One region of the Glutamicibacter sp. MCAF14 genome, then DNA from elsewhere that is predicted to be linked to it. Evidence: predicted binding sites of a transcription regulator. Region 1 holds the regulator's gene; the other holds the start of a gene.
The links. The regulator HspR, encoded in region 1, represses chaperone genes until heat shock. The targets are predictions, from matches to a motif close to AAGTTGAGTCNNNNNGACTCAACTT.
Positions count from the first base shown of each region.

Region 1 (9,528 bases):
AGGCCTTGATCTCTTCCAATACCGACTTCAGACGCTCTTCGAATTCACCGCGGTATTTCGCGCCGGCGACCATGGCACCCAGATCAAGGGAAATCAGGGTTTTGCCGCGCAGGGATTCTGGCACGTCGCCAGCGATCATGCGCTGGGCCAGGCCCTCAACCACAGCGGTCTTGCCCACGCCGGGCTCGCCGATCAGTACCGGGTTGTTCTTGGTACGGCGGGAAAGCACCTGGACCACACGGCGGATTTCGCGGTCACGGCCGATGACCGGATCCAGCTTGCCCGAGCGAGCCAAGGCGGTCATGTCGGTGCCGAACTTCTCCAGGGACTGGAAGGTCGCTTCCGGATCAGGACTGTTGACCTTGCGGTCCCCGCGGATGGTCGGCAAGGTGCCAACCAGCAGTTCACGAGTGGCGCCGAATTCGCGCAGTGCTTCTCCGGCCTTGGTCTGATCCGATGCCAAAGCGATCAGCAGGTGTTCGGTGGAGACATAGGTGTCCCCCATTTCGGTGGCGGTCTCCTGGGCGTTGTTCACGACCTGCAGCAGCTGGCGGGAGAACTGGGCCTGGGCAACCGAGGATCCGGAAGTCGAAGGCAGCGCGTTAATCACGGCACTAGCCTTGACTGAAAGCGCGTCGACATCCATTCCGGCAGTCTTCAGGAGGGCCACGGCTACTGATTCCCGCTGGTCGAGCAATGCCTTAAGCAGGTGCGCAGGTTCAATCTGCGGATTGCCTGCGGTTGAAGCGTTCATACCGGAAGCCGAGAGGGCCTCTTGGCTCTTGGTGGTGAGTTTGGTGTCCACGCGCATCCTTTCTCTCATTGGGTGAACTCATAAACTTGAGTGTACTTAACTCAACTCTACTCTGTACATCCTTATTCCAGCCAGCAAAAGATTTTTCAAAATTTCTTCACAGTTCTTGTCGCACACGCAAAATCCGTTGTCGCACTGAAATTCGCCAATCTACTATGAGTTATGAGCAACCCGGATTCACATCACAACTATCAACTCGACTACCACAACATGGCGCAGGTATTCATAGATCAGCACCGCCAAATGCTCATGGCGTGCCTTGACGGGCTCACCGAGGAGGAAGCTCGTGCGAAGTTGGTCGAATCCAAAACCACGCTGCTTGGGCTGGTCAAGCACGCAACCTTCGTTGAACGCGTGTGGTTCGGCGAAGCAGCCACAGGTAAGAGCCGATCAGAATTGGGAATCGCTGCCACCCCGGACAGGTCATTCGTCCTGAAGGCCTCGGACACCATCGCATCGGTGCGACGCGATTACAGGAACGCTGTAGAGCTTTCCCACCAAGCCCTTGAGGGCAAGAGCGGCGACGACATATTCCGTGGTAACCGGCGCGGTCCGCTTCCGGTGCGGTGGATCCAATTGCACATGCTGCGTGAACTAGCCCAGCACTGCGGACATGCAGATATCTTGCGCGAGCAAATCTTGACTGCACGAAAACGTCAGCCCGCCTAGGCCTCGCTAGACTCCGAATATGCCGATCACCTTTCTTCCACTGCCCGCAGAACAATTCTCGTCATGGATGAAAAGGAGCACCGCAGAATACATTGCAGACCTTCTCGCTACCGGGGTCCCCGATGGCAAAGCGCGAGAAGATGCGCACACCACGATGACACGCGCTTTCCCCTATGGCCTGCCCAGTGCAACGAATGCGGTTTTCACCCTGGAAAGCCCTGCATTGGGCAATGTTGGCTATCTATGGAGCGGTTGCGACTCATCAGGGGATCCGACCTCGTGGTGGGTGTGGGACATCGTCATAGAAGCAGGGCACCGCGGCCACGGCTTCGGCCGCCAAGCCATGGTCTTGGCTGAAAAGTACGCTCGCTCCCACGGTGCGCAAACCTTAGGGCTGAACGTGTTCGGGTTCAACCGGGCCGCGCGCGGACTCTACGAATCATTGGGCTACGAAACTACCAGCGTCAAAATGCGAAAAACGCTCTAGTGCCACTTCGATACGTCGAATTGCCGTCAATACCTATCCACGGGCACTGCAACCAAGTACATTACAGATCACAATGACATCTGAAGACAAGTTCTTTCCATGGAACCGCAGATCAAGTTAGACTGGAGGTACGTAAGGGAGTATTCATAAGCGCTCAACCCGTCAATACGTAGGACTTCGAAAGTCTTGCCGGGTTTTGCGGCCAGCCCAGTGCCGGTGAAGAGACTTACTCGGTCGCGTGCGCGCAACTTACGAAAGCAGGATTCCCTATGGGAGTTTCCCCTTTGATTTGGGGCATCACGATTATTGTGATTCTTGCCCTATTAGCCTTCGATTATTTCTTCCATATCCGCAAGGCCCATGTTCCCTCGCTGCGTGAAGCGGCCATCTGGTCCAGCATCTATGTCGGCATTGCCCTCGTCTTCGGAGTCCTGGTGCTGTTCTTCGGCGGCCTCGACATGGGTGCTGAGTACTTCGCCGGATACATCACCGAAAAGGCATTGTCGGTCGATAACCTCTTCGTCTTCCTGATCATCATTGCCAGCTTCCGGGTACCGCGTGAAGACCAGCAGAAGGTCTTGCTCTTCGGCATCGTCTTCTCGCTGATCGCCCGTACCGCCTTCATCTTCGTCGGCGCGGCACTGATCAACCAGTTCGCCTGGGTCTTCTACCTCTTCGGCCTGATCTTGTTGCTGACCGCAGGCAACCTGCTGAAGAAGGATGACGAATCCGATGAAGCCAACAACTTCATCATCCGCATCGCCAAGAAGCTCTTCCACACCACCGACAACTACGACGGCGACAAGCTGTTCACCAAGATCGATGGCAAGAAGGTACTGACCCCGATGCTGCTGGTCATGGTGGCCATCGGCGGCACCGACATCCTCTTCGCCTTGGATTCGATTCCAGCGATCTTCGGCCTGACACAGAACGTCTACATCGTCTTCACTGCAACGGCCTTCTCACTGATGGGCCTGCGCCAGCTGTACTTCCTGCTGGACGGACTGCTTGATCGACTGATCTACCTGTCCTACGGCCTGGCCGCCATTTTGGCCTTCATCGGCGTGAAGCTGATCCTGCACGCGCTGCACGAGAACAACCTGCCATTCGTCAACAACGGCGAACACGTAACGGTTATCGAGATCAGTACCGGGCTCTCGCTCACGGTGATTATCGGCGTGCTGGTGTTTACCGTGCTGGCTTCGCTGTTCAGCAAGGCCGGCAAGGCGCAAACGGCCATCGGCAACTTGCGCCGCCATGCCAGCAGCTACACCGACCTGACCTACACGGCCGATGAGCACGAACGCGAACGTATCTACCGCGCTTTGGTGGAGGAAGAGGCGTATGTGAAAACCATGGAGAAGAAGTACCGCGACAAGGCCAAGGACGTGGATAAGATCCGCGAAGAGGTCAAGGAAGCCCACCGCCAGCACGACGAGTATCTCAAGAGCTGATTCGATTTCGAATTAGCAGCCAATGGCTGCCAACTCCCTCGAGAGCTGGCAGCCATTAGCGCTTTTGGCGTCATTGCCCTGACCAGGGCTGCTGCGCGAACTGGTTTCATTCCTGCAATTGAATCTGAAGCAGCTTTATTCGTTCCACCAACTCGGGCTCGGCGGACTACCCTGGATGCTTAGCCGCTACCCTTGCCATCCAAGCCAATTCATCGGCCACCTCGTTATAGATCAGGCCGGTGTGTCCCCGATGCCTGGTGATGGAGACTTTTGCCGAACAAGCATTCCATGCAGCTAAGAATTCCAAGCTTAAAGCTTCTTCGATGCCGCGATACCCATCAATGACTCGTCCGCTGGTAATCAGCTCCTCGATCACGCAATAGGCGTCTTCCGAATCCGTATGGATCACGGCACTGGCAGCTTGCGAGCCCTGCAAGTATTCCAATGCAAGGACGACAGCACGCAGCTCAAGAGCACCCATATGACCAGTAAACTCTCCGGCAAAAACCACGACATCGCCGCCGGCTGCCACCATCGCTATTGAGCCAACCCCGGCAGGATCCGAGGAAGCATCGACACCGATCACTACGCGTTTTGGGTGTCCGTAGCTCGTGGACCAATATTCGGGATGACATGCGAGCACCCGTGGCCTCACCGCTTCTAGGCTTCGGGCACCTCCCCTGCGAGCAGGGGCCTCTTGCAGCCGTTGGCGTTGCCGAGCCCGCTGTGTCAACGATAGTTTCGCGTCGCAGACTAGCCGTTCGATTTCGCGAGCGGCCCTGTTGATCTGGTTTAGCCCACGAGTCACGGCATAGCCAGAATCAGCAAAACGGCGAGCGATGTTGCAGTTGCGTTTAGGAACGCATATCCAGGTCTTTTCACGGTACTGCCCGAGGAGCTGTTCTAATTCGCGAAGCATAATTGGCAGCGGCCTCGGCTCCTCCGAGGCGCTCGCATGCGAGGTGAGAGTGCCATCATCACGGCTGTCTACAATTAGCCAGTAGACCATTAAGCCATCGCCAATAATTTCTGGCATCGTCCACGTGATAATCGAAGCGTGCATGGGCTTCGCGATCATCTCGGCATTGGGCACACGCGGAATTGTGGATTCAGGCAATGTCCGGCTCAGCAAGTCACCGGCAGATACGGTATTCAGGCTCATGCACATACGTTCTCAATGCACACCGACAAGATGGCTTTCGCGGCTGGTCGCTGATGCCGCTGTCCACGAGCCGTTCAGCGCAATAGCTACCGGCGGACGTCTCCGATGAAGTAGTCCGAAGGCACGATGACCTTGCCCAGAGGCATCAGCGATACCGGGATCATCTTCAGGTTTGCGATGCCCAGCGGAATGCCGATGATCGACACGAACATCGGGATCGCGGTCACCACGTGGCCGATGGCAATCCAGATGCCAGCAAAAATGATCCAGATGATATTGCCCAGCGTGGAGAACGCACCCACCGGGCCGTTGTCGACTACGGTCCGGCCAAAAGGCCACAGTGCATAGCCAGCAATGCGGAACGAGGCGATGCCGAAGGGAATGGTCACGATCAGCACGCAGCAGATGATGCCAGCCAATACGTAGCCAAGTGCCAGCCACAGGCCACCAAAGACCAGCCAAATAATGTTGAGAATACCGCGCACTAAATCAGTCATGTTTCCATTCTCCGTGATTTTCCTGCTTTGCTCCATCCGGGATCACCCCGATTCGCACCCCTAGGGTGTCCAATCCCCTACTGCCCGGCAAGCATCGGGGCTGGTTGCTCGGCTAGGATTAATCATCATGAGCGAATCGAGCGAGCAGCAGCGCCCAGAGCACGGCACTGCCCCTAGGAATCCAGACCTTTTCCGTGCCGAGCCGGTATCTTTCGTGCGCCGCGGCAATCGCCTGCAAGGCCGCCGCGCCAGCGCGTGGGAGCGCAATGCCGAGCAGTACGTCATCGAGCCTCCTCGCAAGATTGCCGACACCTCGGTAGCTGATGACTTCCAGCTCGATCCGGCCCAGGCTTTTGGCCGCACCGCGCCGCTGATCGTGGAGATCGGCACCGGTTTGGGCGAGTGCATCGCCAACGCCGCGAAGGATGATCCTGAGCGCAACTACCTGGCAGTTGAGGTCTACCGTCCGGGGCTGGCCCAGCTGATGCTGAAGGTCGAGTCCTTCGGCATCAGCAACGTCCGCGCCGTTCAGGCCAACGCTCCAGAAGTTCTGGACGTCATGCTTGATGAAAACAGCGCCGACGAGATCTGGATCTTCTTCTCCGACCCGTGGCACAAGCCGCGCCACCACAAGCGCCGTCTGATCAAGGCTTCGTTCTTGGACAAGGTCTCGCGCGTGCTCAAGCCAGGTGGAACCCTGCGTTTGGCCACGGACTGGTCCAACTACGCAGAGCAGATGCGTGAAGTGCTCAATGCCCACCCAGACTTCGAAAACCAGCATCCAGGGAATCTGGCCGGCGAAGGAAGCAACCTGACCAAGGTCCGCCGCGATGGCTTGGAAGGCTTCGACCCGGAGCCGGAATTCGTCGATGGGCAAGGTGGCTGGGCGCCGCGTTTCGAACGCCGCATTCTCACCAGCTTCGAGGGCAAGGCCTTGAAGGCCGGCCGCTTGGTCTTCGACCTGGCCTACACGCGCCTCGGCTAACCGCCGTAATGAAACCTTAGTCAGGGCCATGGAATTCTAGAATGGATTCCATGGCCCTTTCTGCTGCGCAAAATCTTCCCCATGCCCAAGCCTCGACGATGGAATATGCCGGGGTCCGCTTGGAACAGCTCTCTTTGGAGCATGCGCCGGATCTGGTGGCCCTTGCCGAGCAGGGGCAGTTGGATGACGCGTGGTTTGCCAGCACACCTACGGCCCAGGCAATGGCAGAAAATATTGAGCACCGTTTGGCTTTGCAGCAGGCCGGTAAAATGGCGCCCTTTGCCATTATTGATCTGGCTACCGGCAGAGCCGTAGGTGCCACGACGTATTTGAATATCGACGCGGCCAATCACCGCGTGGAAATCGGATCAACGTTCCTGGCCATATCCGCCCAGGGCACCGGGATCAATCCCGCAGCTAAATATCTGCTGCTGCAGCGGGCCTTCGAGCAGCTGGAGTGCTATTCGGTGGCGTTCTGCACGCATTGGCATAATGCCGCATCACGGGCGGCAATTACCCGGTTGGGTGCCAAGCAGGATGGCGTCTTGCGCAATCACAAATATGATCCGGTCACCGGCACCTTGCGCGATACCGTGCTCTTCTCGATACTCCCCCACGAATGGCCTGCCGTGCGCACCCAGTTGAACGCGCGCCTAGCGCGCCACGGCCGCATCTAGCGTCCGATGGCCCGGCGGGCGGCGAAGAATGTGTAAGACTGCTGGCGGCGTTCGGGCCTCATGCCCCGAGCCAGCGAAACCACGTCTCCGCCAGAGGTTCCGGCGGCGAAAATGCGCGATTGGCCCTGGCGTACTGCGCTGAGTTCCTGGCGCAGTCCATTGACTTCGGATTGCAGGAACGCAACTTGGTCCTGCAGATCCAGGATCCGCTTGATGCCTTCCAGCGAGACGCCTTCCTTGCTCAGCGACTGCACTTGGCGCAACAGCGATACGTCGCGCTGCGAGTAGCGGCGTTGCTTGCCGCTTTGGCGGCTCGGCGAGACCAAGCCGATGCGGTCATACTGGCGCAGCGTCTGCGGATGCATGTCTGCAAGTTGAGCGGCGACGGAAATGACGAAGACAGGTCGCAGGTACTCCCCGTTCACGTTGCTTCTACCACCTTTCTGCAAGGAGCCCGGGTTCGGGCCCTTTTGTTTGTGAGTCCATCTTCCCCGCCCAGCCAATTCGATGGCCAGGCAGGGAAAACAGCCTATTGAGCCTAGAGCTTGGCCTTGGCGGCCAAGTCCACTCGTGGATCCTCGCCCTCGGTGGCTGCGGCGAATTCCTCTACGGCCTTCTTTGCAGCATCCGACAGGTTCTGCGGGATCGCGACGTCCAAGACGATCAGCAGATCGCCGGCGGCCTTGGAAGTTTTCACTCCGCGGCCTTTCAAGCGCAAGGTTCGTCCGGAGTTGGATCCGGCTGGCACCTTCACCGCGACGGATTCCCCATCCAAGGTCGGCACATGGATCTTCGCTCCGAGTACCGCCTCGTCGAAGGTCACCGGCACGTGGATGCGGATGTTGTTCTCTTCGCGCTTGAAGAACGGGTGCTCAGTGACTTTGACCTTGACCAGCAGGTCACCGTTGCCGGCAGCCCCGGGCTGGCCCTTGCCGCGCACGCGCACCGACTGGCCGTCCTTGATGCCCGCAGGAATGCGCACGTCAATGACTTCGCCGTGCTGCTCGCGCAGGCCGATAGTGGTGCCCTTGATGGATCCGGCAAAGGAAATCGTGGTGCTGGCCGTGCGGTCAGCACCCTTGCGCGGTGGGGCGCTCTGTCCGAAGCCGCCACCGCCAAAGCCGCCGCCCCCGCCGAACAGGTCGGAGAAGTCCGGCTGTCCGCTGCGGCCCCGCGGGCCGCCTCCCCCGCCTCCGAAGAGGTTGGAGAAGATGTCCTCGAAACCGGCCTGTCCTCCCGGGGCACCGCCTGGTCCCCCGGCCGAGAAGCGAGCTCCGCCGCCCATGGCGCGGATTGCGTCGTACTGCTCGCGTTCTTCCTTATCCGAAAGCACCGAGTTGGCTTCCGAGATGTCCTTGAATTTCTTTTCAGCGGCCGCATCACCCTGATTGGTGTCGGGGTGGTACTTGCGCGCAAGCTTGCGGTACGCCTTCTTGATGTCCGCCTCACTGGCGTCCTTGGAGACGCCCAGAATGGCGTAAAAGTCTTTTTCGATCCAGTCCTGACTTGCCATCAGGGCCCCATCCTTTCAATGCCAATTCGAAACTGCCCACTGACGAAGTATCGGCAGTGGGCAGTTTCAATTGATTATTCGTGGCTATTCGCCGGTTGCTACCAGCACCTGGGCCGCACGCAGGATGGTGGTTCCCTTGCGGTAACCGGTGCGAAGCACCTGTCCCACGTGGTCAGCTGGAATCTCCGGAACAGCCTGGCGAAGCAGCGCTTCGTGGACGTTCGGGTCGAATTCGACGCCGGCCTCGTTGATGCGCTCCAAGCCATGCTGAGCCAGCACGGAGTCAAGCTTGTTGGCGATCGATGCGAACGGGCCATCGGTGAGGTCACCGTGGGCTCGGGCTGCATCGATGTCATCAAGTACCGGAAGCAGGGTGTTGAGCACGGACTGCACGGCGTTTTCACGCGCTACAGCTCGGTCGCGCTCCACACGCTTGCGGTAGTTGACGTATTCGGCCTGCAGACGCAGCAAGTCGTTGCGCAGTTCGGTTTCCACCGCACCGGCCTCTACTGGCTGCTCTGCTTCGGCGTCAGCGCCAGCAGCAGCTTCGTTCAGGATCGCCTCGGCCTGACCCAGGGCGTCAGCGGTTGGCTGCTCGTTAGCTGCCTCTGGCTGGTTCTCCGACTGCTCGTCGAAGTTCTCGTGCTGGTCCTGTGCCTCGGACATATTCCCTAACTCCCTACTTCTTGTCAGCTTCGTCTTCGTCGATTACCTCGGCGTCGACGATATCTTCATCAGCATTTGGAGCCTGCTCGCCCTCAGGTGCAGCAGCGCCCTCAGCCTGGGTGTTGGCGTAGATTGCCTCGCCCAGCTTGGTCTGCGAAGCCTGCAGCTTCTCGAACGCGGCCTTGACCTCGTCGTCGTTGTCCTGCTTCTCAAGGGCAGCCTTCAGTGCGTCGACGTCGGCCTGAACCTCGGTCTTGACCTCTTCTGGCAGCTTGTCTTCGTTGTCCTTGATCAGCTTGTCCACCGAGTAGGCTGCCTGCTCGGCAGCGTTGCGGGTCTCAGCAGCTTCGCGGCGTGCCTTGTCCTCTTCGGCGTGTGCTTCAGCTTCCTGAACCATGCGCTCGATGTCTTCCTTGGACAGCGAGGAGCCACCAGTGATGGTCATCGACTGCTCGGTGCCGGTGCCCTTGTCCTTAGCGGATACGTGCACGATACCGTTGGCGTCGATGTCGAAGGTGACCTCGACCTGTGGGATGCCGCGAGGAGCCGGTGCGATACCGGTCAGCTCGAAGGTACCCAGAGCCTTGTTGTCACGGGTGAACTC
Region 1 is NZ_JBFREO010000002.1:50,570-60,097, reverse strand. It holds gene clpB (ATP-dependent chaperone ClpB) at 1-805, opposite strand, end outside; gene AB4Y71_RS02795 (DinB family protein) at 977-1,483, shown strand; gene AB4Y71_RS02790 (GNAT family N-acetyltransferase) at 1,503-1,970, shown strand; gene AB4Y71_RS02785 (TerC family protein) at 2,240-3,424, shown strand; gene AB4Y71_RS02780 (ribonuclease HI) at 3,591-4,586, opposite strand; gene AB4Y71_RS02775 (YccF domain-containing protein) at 4,673-5,083, opposite strand; gene trmB (tRNA (guanosine(46)-N7)-methyltransferase TrmB) at 5,211-6,068, shown strand; gene AB4Y71_RS02765 (GNAT family N-acetyltransferase) at 6,119-6,745, shown strand; gene AB4Y71_RS02760 (heat shock protein transcriptional repressor HspR) at 6,742-7,170, opposite strand; gene AB4Y71_RS02755 (DnaJ C-terminal domain-containing protein) at 7,284-8,258, opposite strand; gene AB4Y71_RS02750 (nucleotide exchange factor GrpE) at 8,343-8,924, opposite strand; gene dnaK (molecular chaperone DnaK) at 8,938-9,528, opposite strand, start outside.

Region 2 (9,528 bases), on a different contig from region 1:
TAGTGGCATTGGCGGAGGTGAAACCGAAGTTTCCGGCCTTATTCGCCAAATATTCGCCGCCGAGGTTACTGGTCATCAGAATCAGCGTGTTGGAGAAGTCCACGGTTCGTCCGGCCGAGTCGGTTAACCGGCCGTCATCGAGTACCTGCAGCAGCACGTTGAAGACATCCGGGTGCGCCTTCTCGATTTCATCAAGCAGGATCACCGAGTACGGGTTGCGGCGAACCTTCTCGGTCAGCTGGCCGGGCTCATCGTGGCCGATGTATCCCGGAGGGGCACCGATCAGGCGTGCGACCGTGTGCTTTTCTCCGTATTCGCTCATGTCGACGCGAAGCAGCGAGTCGGCTGAACCGAACAGGTTGGTGGCCAGGGCCTTGGCCAGCTCGGTCTTGCCGACACCGGTGGGGCCCAGGAAGAGGAACGAGCCGATCGGACGGCCGGTAGGGGACATGCCGGTGCGGTTGCGGCGTACCGCGCGGGCCACGGCAGACACTGCATCCTTCTGGCCGATCACCGAGGTATGCAAGGACTCTTCCAGCGAAGCCAGCCGGGTCTTGTCATCACCGGTGATCCGCGAGGTCGGGATGCCGGTGGAGCGGGAGATGACCTCAGAGATCTGGGCTTCATCCACCACGCGGGTGATTCCCGCGTCGCCGGCTTCCTCGGCGGCCGTGATCCGTGCGGTCAGCTCGGTGATGTGGTCGCGCCAGGCGCTGGCATCCTCATAGCGTTCTTCCCCGATGGCCCGGGACTTCTCGCGTTCAGCATCCACCAGCTCCGCGCGCAGGGACTGCACGTCTTCGGTATCGCCAGCGGCAATCGAGCGCCGTGCACCAGCAATGTCGATCAGGTCGATCGCCTTGTCGGGCAGCTGGCGGTCGGTGAGGTATCGGGCCGAGAGCGCCACGGCGGCCTTCAGAGCCGCAGGGGTGTACTGCACCTGGTGGTGGTCTTCGTAGGATTCGCGCAGGCCTTCCAAGATGGCCAAGCTGACTTCCTCGGACGGTTCGGCAACGGTGACCTTGCCGAAGCGGCGGGCCAGAGCGCTGTCCTTCTCCACCTTGCGGAATTCATCCAGCGTGGTGGCGCCGATCAGGTGCAGCTCTCCACGAGCCAAGCGCGGCTTGAGGATGTTAGCGGCATCCATATTTCCGGATTCTCCGGAGCCGGCGCCAACTAGCAGGTGCATTTCGTCGATGAACACCAGGACTTGGCCCTCTGCGTCTGCGATTTCCTCCAGCAGCCCGGTCAGGCGCTGTTCAAAGTCACCGCGGTAGCGGGTTCCGGCCAGCATGCCCGGGAGGTCGATGGAGATCAGGCGGGATCCGCGGATCTGTTCCGGGACCTGGTCATCCACGATGGCGCGGGCCAGGCCTTCGGCGATGGCTGTCTTGCCTACGCCGGCCTCGCCGATCAGTACCGGATTGTTCTTGGTGCGGCGGGCCAGGATTTCGACAACCTGATCCAGCTCGTCGTCACGGCCGATGACCGGATCGATCTGCCCATCAGCGGCAAGCGCGGTCAAATCAGTTCCGTAGCGTTCGAGCATGGAAACATCTGACTCCTCCGAGCCCTGTTCCTGCCCGCCATTTTGGGCCCGCTGCGCCTGCTCCATGGCAGCTTGCTGCAGGGACTGGCCGGTAATTCCGTGTTGCGCGAGCAACTGTCTGACCGGTGACTCCGGGTTGAAGACAAACGCAAGGAAGAGGTGATCCGGGTCGATGTAGGTCGAGCCGTAGTTTCGTGCCACTTGGTATGCGTCGAAGAGGCTGCGCTGGGCAGCAGAGGAAAGGCGGGTTGGCTTCTCGGCCTTTTCCTGGGACTTGGGCATGCGCGCGATGGCATCTGCGCCCAGAGCATCGATGTCCACGCCCATGGCACCGAGGTGTTCGCCGATTGGTTCGGTGCGCAACAGTGCCATGAGCAGGTGCAGGGAATCAATCTCGTCATGGCCGTGCTCATGGGAGATTGCGGCCGCGGTGGCTACGGCTTCGTGGGTTCGAGCCGAAAGCAGGCGGGTAATGTCGATGGGACGTGCTGCCTGGGCCCGAGTAGATAGGAACCGAGAGAGGAATTCCTCGAACGAGCCATCTGACGGTGCGCCGAAAAATGCTGGCAAGTGAGCCTCCTTGTAGAAACTTGAGCGGTTTATGCTCATGTTCAACGCATATGGCGCGCAATTATTCCCGCATCATGCGCGCTGATGTGTGGAAGAGGCTGACTTCACACGGTGGGGTGGGATTCGATGGCTAGTCTCTTGGGATTTCAATAAGTCCCATGCGCGTAGCTGCGACCAGTGCTTGGACTCGGTCGCGAACATCCAGCTTTACGAAGATCTTCGCCATATGCGTTTTAACCGTTGTCTCTGAAATGGCCAACGTTTTGGAAATCTCCGGGTTATTAAGCCCCTTGGCTAGTAGCTTTAGAATCTCAAATTCACGATTAGTGATTCCCAAGTCGTATACGAGTTCCTGAATATCTCCAGAATTATCCCGATACGCTTCACGAACAGCAGAAATTAAATCGGAAGAGACTGACGGCGAAATGGCCGCGGTTCCCTGGTGGACGGCATGGATAGCACGAATAATTTCGTCTGGTTCAGAGTCCTTCACCAGATATCCACTGGCTCCCGCGGTTAATACCGGGACCAAATATTCATCAGAAGAAAAAGCAGTAATAGCAAGAACCGACGGGCTGTCTTGTGCGGATTTGATTATCTTGGTTGCACTAACTCCGTCCATGATTGGCATCTGCAAATCCATGAGAACAACGTCCACATGATTGTCCTTGCAATAGTCGACTGCGGCCTGGCCATTTTCTACAGAATTAACCATTGCAATTCCGTGAGCTGTTGCTAGGATTGTCCCCAACGCGTGCCGAATTAGAGGTTCATCATCGACAATAAGGACCTTTATTTTTTCCATCTGATTCCTTTGTTTCGATGCCTTGTAGGCCAACAATCGGCCCGCTCACCTGAAAGTATATAAGTTGATCTGAACTGGGGTTTGTTATGAAGGGTTTGAAAATGCTGGCAGTAGCCGCATTAGTACTGGCACCATTGACCGCTGTGGCAGCTCCTGCATCTGCTGCGACCTCATCCGCTCAGAGCAGCGGCGCCGTGGCGACGCCGGCTGGTTTTGGATCTGCTTTCTCGGAATGGTTCTGCAATCGCTATGGTATCGGCTGCCCGTAAAGCAGTGTATTTGACTTGATCATCCGCGCCGGGGGATTATTCGGCATATGAATGGACGATTGAATGGCACCCTGACCAAGCTCTTAGCTGGTCGGGGTGTCATCGTTTGGTCAGGTATTGCTGTTCTGGTTGCTGTTTCCAGTAGTGAGTTCGTGACCCTCTTGGAAGAGGGATTCGGCGGTTCGTCCGATGTCTCGGTTCGAGGCGCGCTGCTTGGGCTGGGACTCTGCGTGATTCTTGCGCTGGGCCTGCGATGGCCAGCCGTGTCCATCGGATTGTTTGTGGCTGTTGCCTATTTCTTCCTCACCGACAGTTCCCTGTTCTTCTGGACCTTCGTTTCGTTCATGATGTTTTCGTCCCTGGCGGCAACAGCAAAGGCAATAAGCGTTAGAGCCCTGTTTCTGACCTTGTCTGCAGCCTGGATGGTGCAATTCGGTATCCAGTCAGGGCAAGATGCGGTCTTGCTCGTGGCGCTTGCCCCGTTGACGGCGTTGGCTTTTTTCCTCACGAGGAATATTTACTTGCTGCGCGAGAAGAATGCTGTTGCCGTGCATCAAATGCAAGCAGTCAGGGAGCAGACGCGCCTTGCAGTCGACCGGGAGCGCAAGAATATCGCACGGGACCTGCACGATATCGTCGCGCATGACATTACTGTTGTGGCCATGCAGTCGAAAGCTGCGAAATTCGCTAATGACGGCCAAAAGGCCCTTGAAGCCCTCGATGTCATCGCCAAGTTGAGTACCGAGACCTTGCATGACCTCCGCCTGATGCTCAATGTCCTTCGTGCTGACGGGACCATGGCGGACTCCCTGACGCAGAATGTTGATAAACCAGCCGCCACGACTGTTTATGCACTGCAAGGGGCTGAACTGTTCGTCCAGCGTCTTAGAGATGCTAATTTCAAGGTGACCTCCGCCACGGACGAAAAAATTTCTGACTTGCCTCGTTCTGCGCAGACCGCGATTTATCGAGTTATGCAAGAAGGTACAACGAATGTGATAAAGCATGGTCTGCCTGGCGGGGTTTGTACTTTCAATCTCATGGTCAGCGGCTCGGAAGCAGTTCTTGAAATTACTAATCAGATGGGGAATTCAAGGAAGAAGTCCGGTGACCTTCCAAGTGGCGGCACGGGCCTGATTGGCATGGGCGACAGGATGAGTGCGTTTGGTGGAAAGTTTGCAACTAACGCCGAAGATGGGATTTGGAAGCTGCGGGCAAGCATCCCGTTCTAGCCCTTGCCCTCCTACTAAAGTATGATTTCGGATTTTCGCAGGACAGGATAAGTTAGACATGTATCGGTGAAGACCGATCACCAAGGAAGGTACTTGGTGGTGTTTTGCGAGTGGCATCACGAAGGATCCCAAAGGTGATTAAAAGGTACGTTGCATTATGAGAACGGACTGATCTTTCATCGGCGCTGTGCCCCCATCGCACGCCGTTGTCCGTCAGCAATGCAACGTACCTTTTATATCTTAACTTCCACTGACTCTACTGAGAGCTGTCTCTCGCCTGGGGTCGGAATGAGCTTGAATGGCGAGGCGTTGAGCCTAGAGAGAGAATTTCCCGTCTTGAAAGCGAGCGAGCATGAGCATCCAGGTAGAAACTAATCACTATGAGTCGTTGACAATTTCTCAGGATGCTGCGGACCAGCTGTTCTTCGATGCTCGTAGTGCGAACTCATTCAGCGATGAACCGGTTTCTGACGAAGTGCTCGATGCCATCTACGAAGCAACGAAGATGGGTCCGACGATGATGAATAACCAGCCGTTGCGCATCACCTGGATTAAGAGTGAGCAGGCGCGTCAGGCCATCGCAGGATCCATGGCCGGCCGCAACGCTGAGAAGGCTCTTTCGGCCCCGGCTCTGGCCGTTCTGTCTTTCGACACCGAATGGCATGAAGAGTTCGAGAATTTCTTCCCTCATGCACCGGAACGCAAGGAAATGTTCCAGGACCTCGCAATGCGCACCGCTGTTGGCAACAATAACGCGTGGCTGCAGGCGGGGTACTTCATCATGGGTGTGCGTGCCGCCGGTCTGGCAGCTGGCCCGATGGGTGGCTTCGACAGCACCGTCGTTGACGCAGCGATTAATGCTGAGAACAACCACAAATCATTCTTGATCGTGAATGTTGGCAAGCCAGGGGAGAACGCGTGGCATGATCGCCTGCCACGGCACGATGCATCTTTGGCCACACGCAGCGTCTAATCCATCAGCAAAAACGCCATGAGCGCGATAACTTTAATAGTTCTCGCGCTCATGGCGTTTTTGAAGCGTTAAGCGTTAAGCGTCGGAGTCGCTGTCTTGCTGGGAATCGTTCAGGACGTGATCCGAAACCTTGGTCAGCGCACGCTCCAGCGAGGAGCGCAGTGCGACCGGGACGGTGATTTCTTCGTTGATCTCGACAAGGCCTTCGCGTTCAAAGACGCGTAGCAGTGATTCAACCTGAGGGACCACCTCTTCAAGACCGGCAATCAGGTGATGCTGTTCTGCGGGCAGATCATCCTCGCTAGGAACCTGCAGTGCAAACTCGGTACGTGGAGGAGTCGAAGATGCTGCATTGCTCAATACCCCGGCAACCATCTCGGCAATCTGTGCCTTGCCTGGCTTCTGAAGAGTATTAATCAGAATGTGCGAGTAGAGAACCTCCGCGATCAATTCCTTGACCAAGCGTGCTCCTTGGCCGCTGGAAGCCAGCAAGGCATCACTGAGCGACTCGGTTGGGGTCGCATTCGGTGCTTGGTAGCGCAGCATGGCCGTGCCAATCAGCGCATCCCAGTAAGCCGAGAGACGGGGGATATCTGCCAAGGAAGGAACAACGGTACCGTCTTCTGGCTCCCACTCAGATTCCTGTGGAACCTCCGCGGATTCATCCACCTTGACGAATAGTCCGAGTGCGCCGGCAGCGTCTTGCAACGTTGCGCCGGTCAGAACGCCAGCCGGGGTAGTTGGCTTTCCGTCGCCAACCCAGCTGATCAATTCGCGAGCGGCGAAAACGAATGGCATCGATTCCAAGATGCCATTGGCCTCTTCATCTTCGAGGTACGGCGCGACGATGGGTGAATCTCCGGCCATACGCGAGAGGAATTCGAAGGTCTGCTTGAAGTCATCTACGCTGCCGCCGAAATTGGCGGTGGTCCCCAGGAAAGTCAAGTAATGCTTGAGGATCGCGGCGCTGGCTTCCGAAACCTCTTTACCCAGTGAAGTCAGGTGGCCAAGCTGTTCGCCCAAAATGCTGGGGTCCAAGGTTTTGACGTCAACGCTCTTGCGCAGCTGGGCATGTACCGTCAGCAAAGTAGTCAGTCCCTCAAGTGCTGCGCGGGTCTCGCTGGCTGCTTGTCCTTCTTCGTGGAAATGGCGGAAAAGCGAGGACTTGAAAGGCTGAAGAGCTTGGCGTACTTCGGATTCGAAGGGCACGTTACTGGCGCCTGAACGGCGGGCTGGGTGGCCCTGGGCTGGCTTCTTCTTGGCTGGTTTACGTGAGGCCATATGAGTGAGGCAGTTCCTTAGAATGACTGATCGCTGGGTTTGGCAATTTGCTTCCTTCCAGTTTACGCAGGACGCGCATATCGGGTTGATAGCTTCCAAGAATAGTGACGCCACCTATGGGGAAAGTTCCCATGTATCTCAAAGTATCTGTTGGAAGTTCGGTGGGATTGGATATTTTCTGCAGAAAACACGAAAGTTCCGGTGGTGTGGTGGCGCTCACCGTGGAATCATCAGAACGCGTTGATTTTCGACGCAGATCGCGCGACAGTGATCACATACGGGCTCGTGTGGAGAGGCCGTCAAAATGCTTGGAGGTTGGATTGTGGCTGGAGTAACCGTGCCAGATCATGTCGTTGTTGTTGGTGCTGGCTTTGTTGGCTTGTCAACCGCTTGGTACCTGCAGGAAGCTGGTATTAAAGTCACCGTCGTGGACCGTGGTGGTGTAGCTGCCGGCTCTTCATGGGGCAATGCTGGCTGGCTGACGCCGGCATTGACTTTGCCTATCGCAGAGCCTGCAATTTTCAAGAACGGCCTGAAGATGATGCTTGACCCGGCATCTCCGCTCTACATCCCGCTGAAGGCGGACGCCAAGCTGCTGCGCTTCCTCATCGGCTTTGCCTGGCACTCGACCCCGAGGAAATGGGAAGAAGCCATGCGCGTCTACTCCGAAATCGGAGCAACCGGACTGGACGCTTTTGACGAAATTGCTCAGGCAACCACTGCAGGGCCGGGTGTGCAAGAGCTAACCAAGCCAGCAGATCCTTTCTTGACCGGCTTTACCTCCTTGAAGGATCGTGACGGGTTGCTGCACGAGTTCGAGATGATTGAGAAGACCGGAGGCGAGGTCGACTACGAATTGCTCACCGGTGATGAACTGCGAGGCATTGAGCCGACCTTATCCAACAAGGTTGCTGCCGGCGTAGCCATCAAGAACCAGCGCTACCTCAACCCACCAAAGTTCATGGAATCGCTGGCCGAATCCGTAGTCGCCCGCGGAGGTGACATCATCGGCAACTTCAACGTCACCGATGTGCGTGATAACGGAAAATCGGTAACCATCATCGGATCTGAAGGACGCTCGATCACTGCTGATCACGTCGTGCTGGCTACCGGCGCATGGATGACCGACATGGCCAACAAGTTCGGTGTGAATGTCGTGGTCCAGGCGGGTCGCGGCTATTCGTTCACCGTTGAGCCTGAGGACATGCCAACGCACCCGATCTACTTCCCGGCGCAGCGCGTAGCCTGCACCCCGCTGGGTGATCGCTTCCGCATCGCTGGCACCATGGAGTTCCGCGACGTCAACCACAAGCTGGAGCCCAAGCGTATTGAGGCCATCGTCGCCGCTGCGACCCCGGTCTACAAGGGCATCAACTGGGAAAACCGCAAGGAAGAGTGGGTTGGCGGACGGCCATGCACCGCCGATGGCATGCCACTGGTCGGCCAGACTGGCTCTGCGCGCGTCTCAGTCGGTGGCGGCCATGGCATGTGGGGCGTTGCGCTCGGTCCATTGACCGGCAAGATCCTCGCTGCCCAGATCACCGGCCAGCAGGCCCCTTCCATTGCTCGGCACTTCAACCCGCTGCGTAAGGGTTTCTAGGCGTTTCGGTCCACACCCGGAACGAAAAGAGAACCGGCTTGCGGTGCATCATTTCGATGCACCGCAAGCCGGTTTGTCTTTTGGGGATTCAGGACCACAATTCGCACAAGCGCTTTCGCGCCTCTCTCTGTCGTGAACGAAGGGCAGCGCCACGGGGTATCCCGGCTTGATGGCTGGGGTGCCCTTAAGATACTCGGTGCGGATCCGAATTTCAGTTCATCGGCAACCAGCCAATTTACTGGTGACGAGTGGAAGTTCCTTCGAGGATGTGGCGATATCCCTGGGCATAGCTGGGATATTCGAGCTGTAATCCGCTAGCTAACAGTCGAGCATTATCCAGCCGCCGGTCCGCAGCCCTACGTGTCGGCGCTTCGGAGGCACCTGGCGGTACGGGTAGGTCGAGTTGCTTGGCAAGGAACTCGTAGACCTCGCCGAGCTGAGCCGGGGCGCTGTCGCTGGCCAGATACAGTTCCGCTGCCTGCTCGCCAAGAGCGGCGACATGGACTATGGCTTGGGCCAGATCATCGCGGTGGATGCGATTGGTCCAGTGCGACTGTATTGGCAGCTGCGCAGTGCCTGAGCGAACCATGTCGATCAGGCGGGTGCGTCCCGGTCCGTAAATTCCAGAGGCTCGCAAAATGGTCACTGGCAATCCGCTGCCGGCGAGCGCGATTTCGGTCTGCGCCAAGACCTTCGAAGTCTCGCGGGTTGGAGCCAACGGCGCGGATTCATCGACCCATTGACCTGCTTCACCGCCCATGACGGCGCTGGAGGAGACGTAGATGAAACGTCGCAGCTTCGGGCAGTCCGCCGCGACGCGGGTAGCCAGCTCCTTGGCCACGTTCAAGTAGCTGCGTTGGTAGCCTTCAGCGTCGCGCGTGACCGGAACGGGGGTCAGTACCACGATGTCGGTTTCCGGGTCGATGGCCGGCCACTTAGCAGGCACGAGCAAGTCCACGCTGTGGCCTGTGAATTGGCCAGGGAGCTTGTCTGCCTGGCGGCGCCAGGCAGTGACCTCATGGCCATGGGCGTGGAAACGCAGTCCGGCTTCGGTAGCGACATCTCCGCAGCTGACCAGTAATACCTTCACGAGACTCCTTGGGTGCGTTGCAGTAGGTGGCGTGAATTCTTCTGCCTCTAGACTAGGACTTTGGCGGGAGTCGATCGAGTTGGCCAACCGTCAAGTGGTCAAAGGCAGGAGGAGCATGGGTGCGTCAGCGCGTTGCGTGATCTTTGCTGCCGTGGCCTT
Region 2 is NZ_JBFREO010000005.1:136,241-145,768, reverse strand. It holds gene AB4Y71_RS12690 (ATP-dependent Clp protease ATP-binding subunit) at 1-2,119, opposite strand, end outside; gene AB4Y71_RS12685 (response regulator) at 2,250-2,924, opposite strand; gene AB4Y71_RS12680 (sensor histidine kinase) at 3,241-4,425, shown strand; gene AB4Y71_RS12675 (malonic semialdehyde reductase) at 4,778-5,398, shown strand; gene AB4Y71_RS12670 (hypothetical protein) at 5,474-6,679, opposite strand; gene AB4Y71_RS12665 (NAD(P)/FAD-dependent oxidoreductase) at 6,984-8,279, shown strand; gene AB4Y71_RS12660 (NAD-dependent epimerase/dehydratase family protein) at 8,515-9,369, opposite strand; gene AB4Y71_RS12655 (MFS transporter) at 9,485-9,528, shown strand, end outside.
Region 2: the regulator HspR is predicted to act here: its motif matches at 2,137-2,161, upstream of AB4Y71_RS12690 (ATP-dependent Clp protease ATP-binding subunit).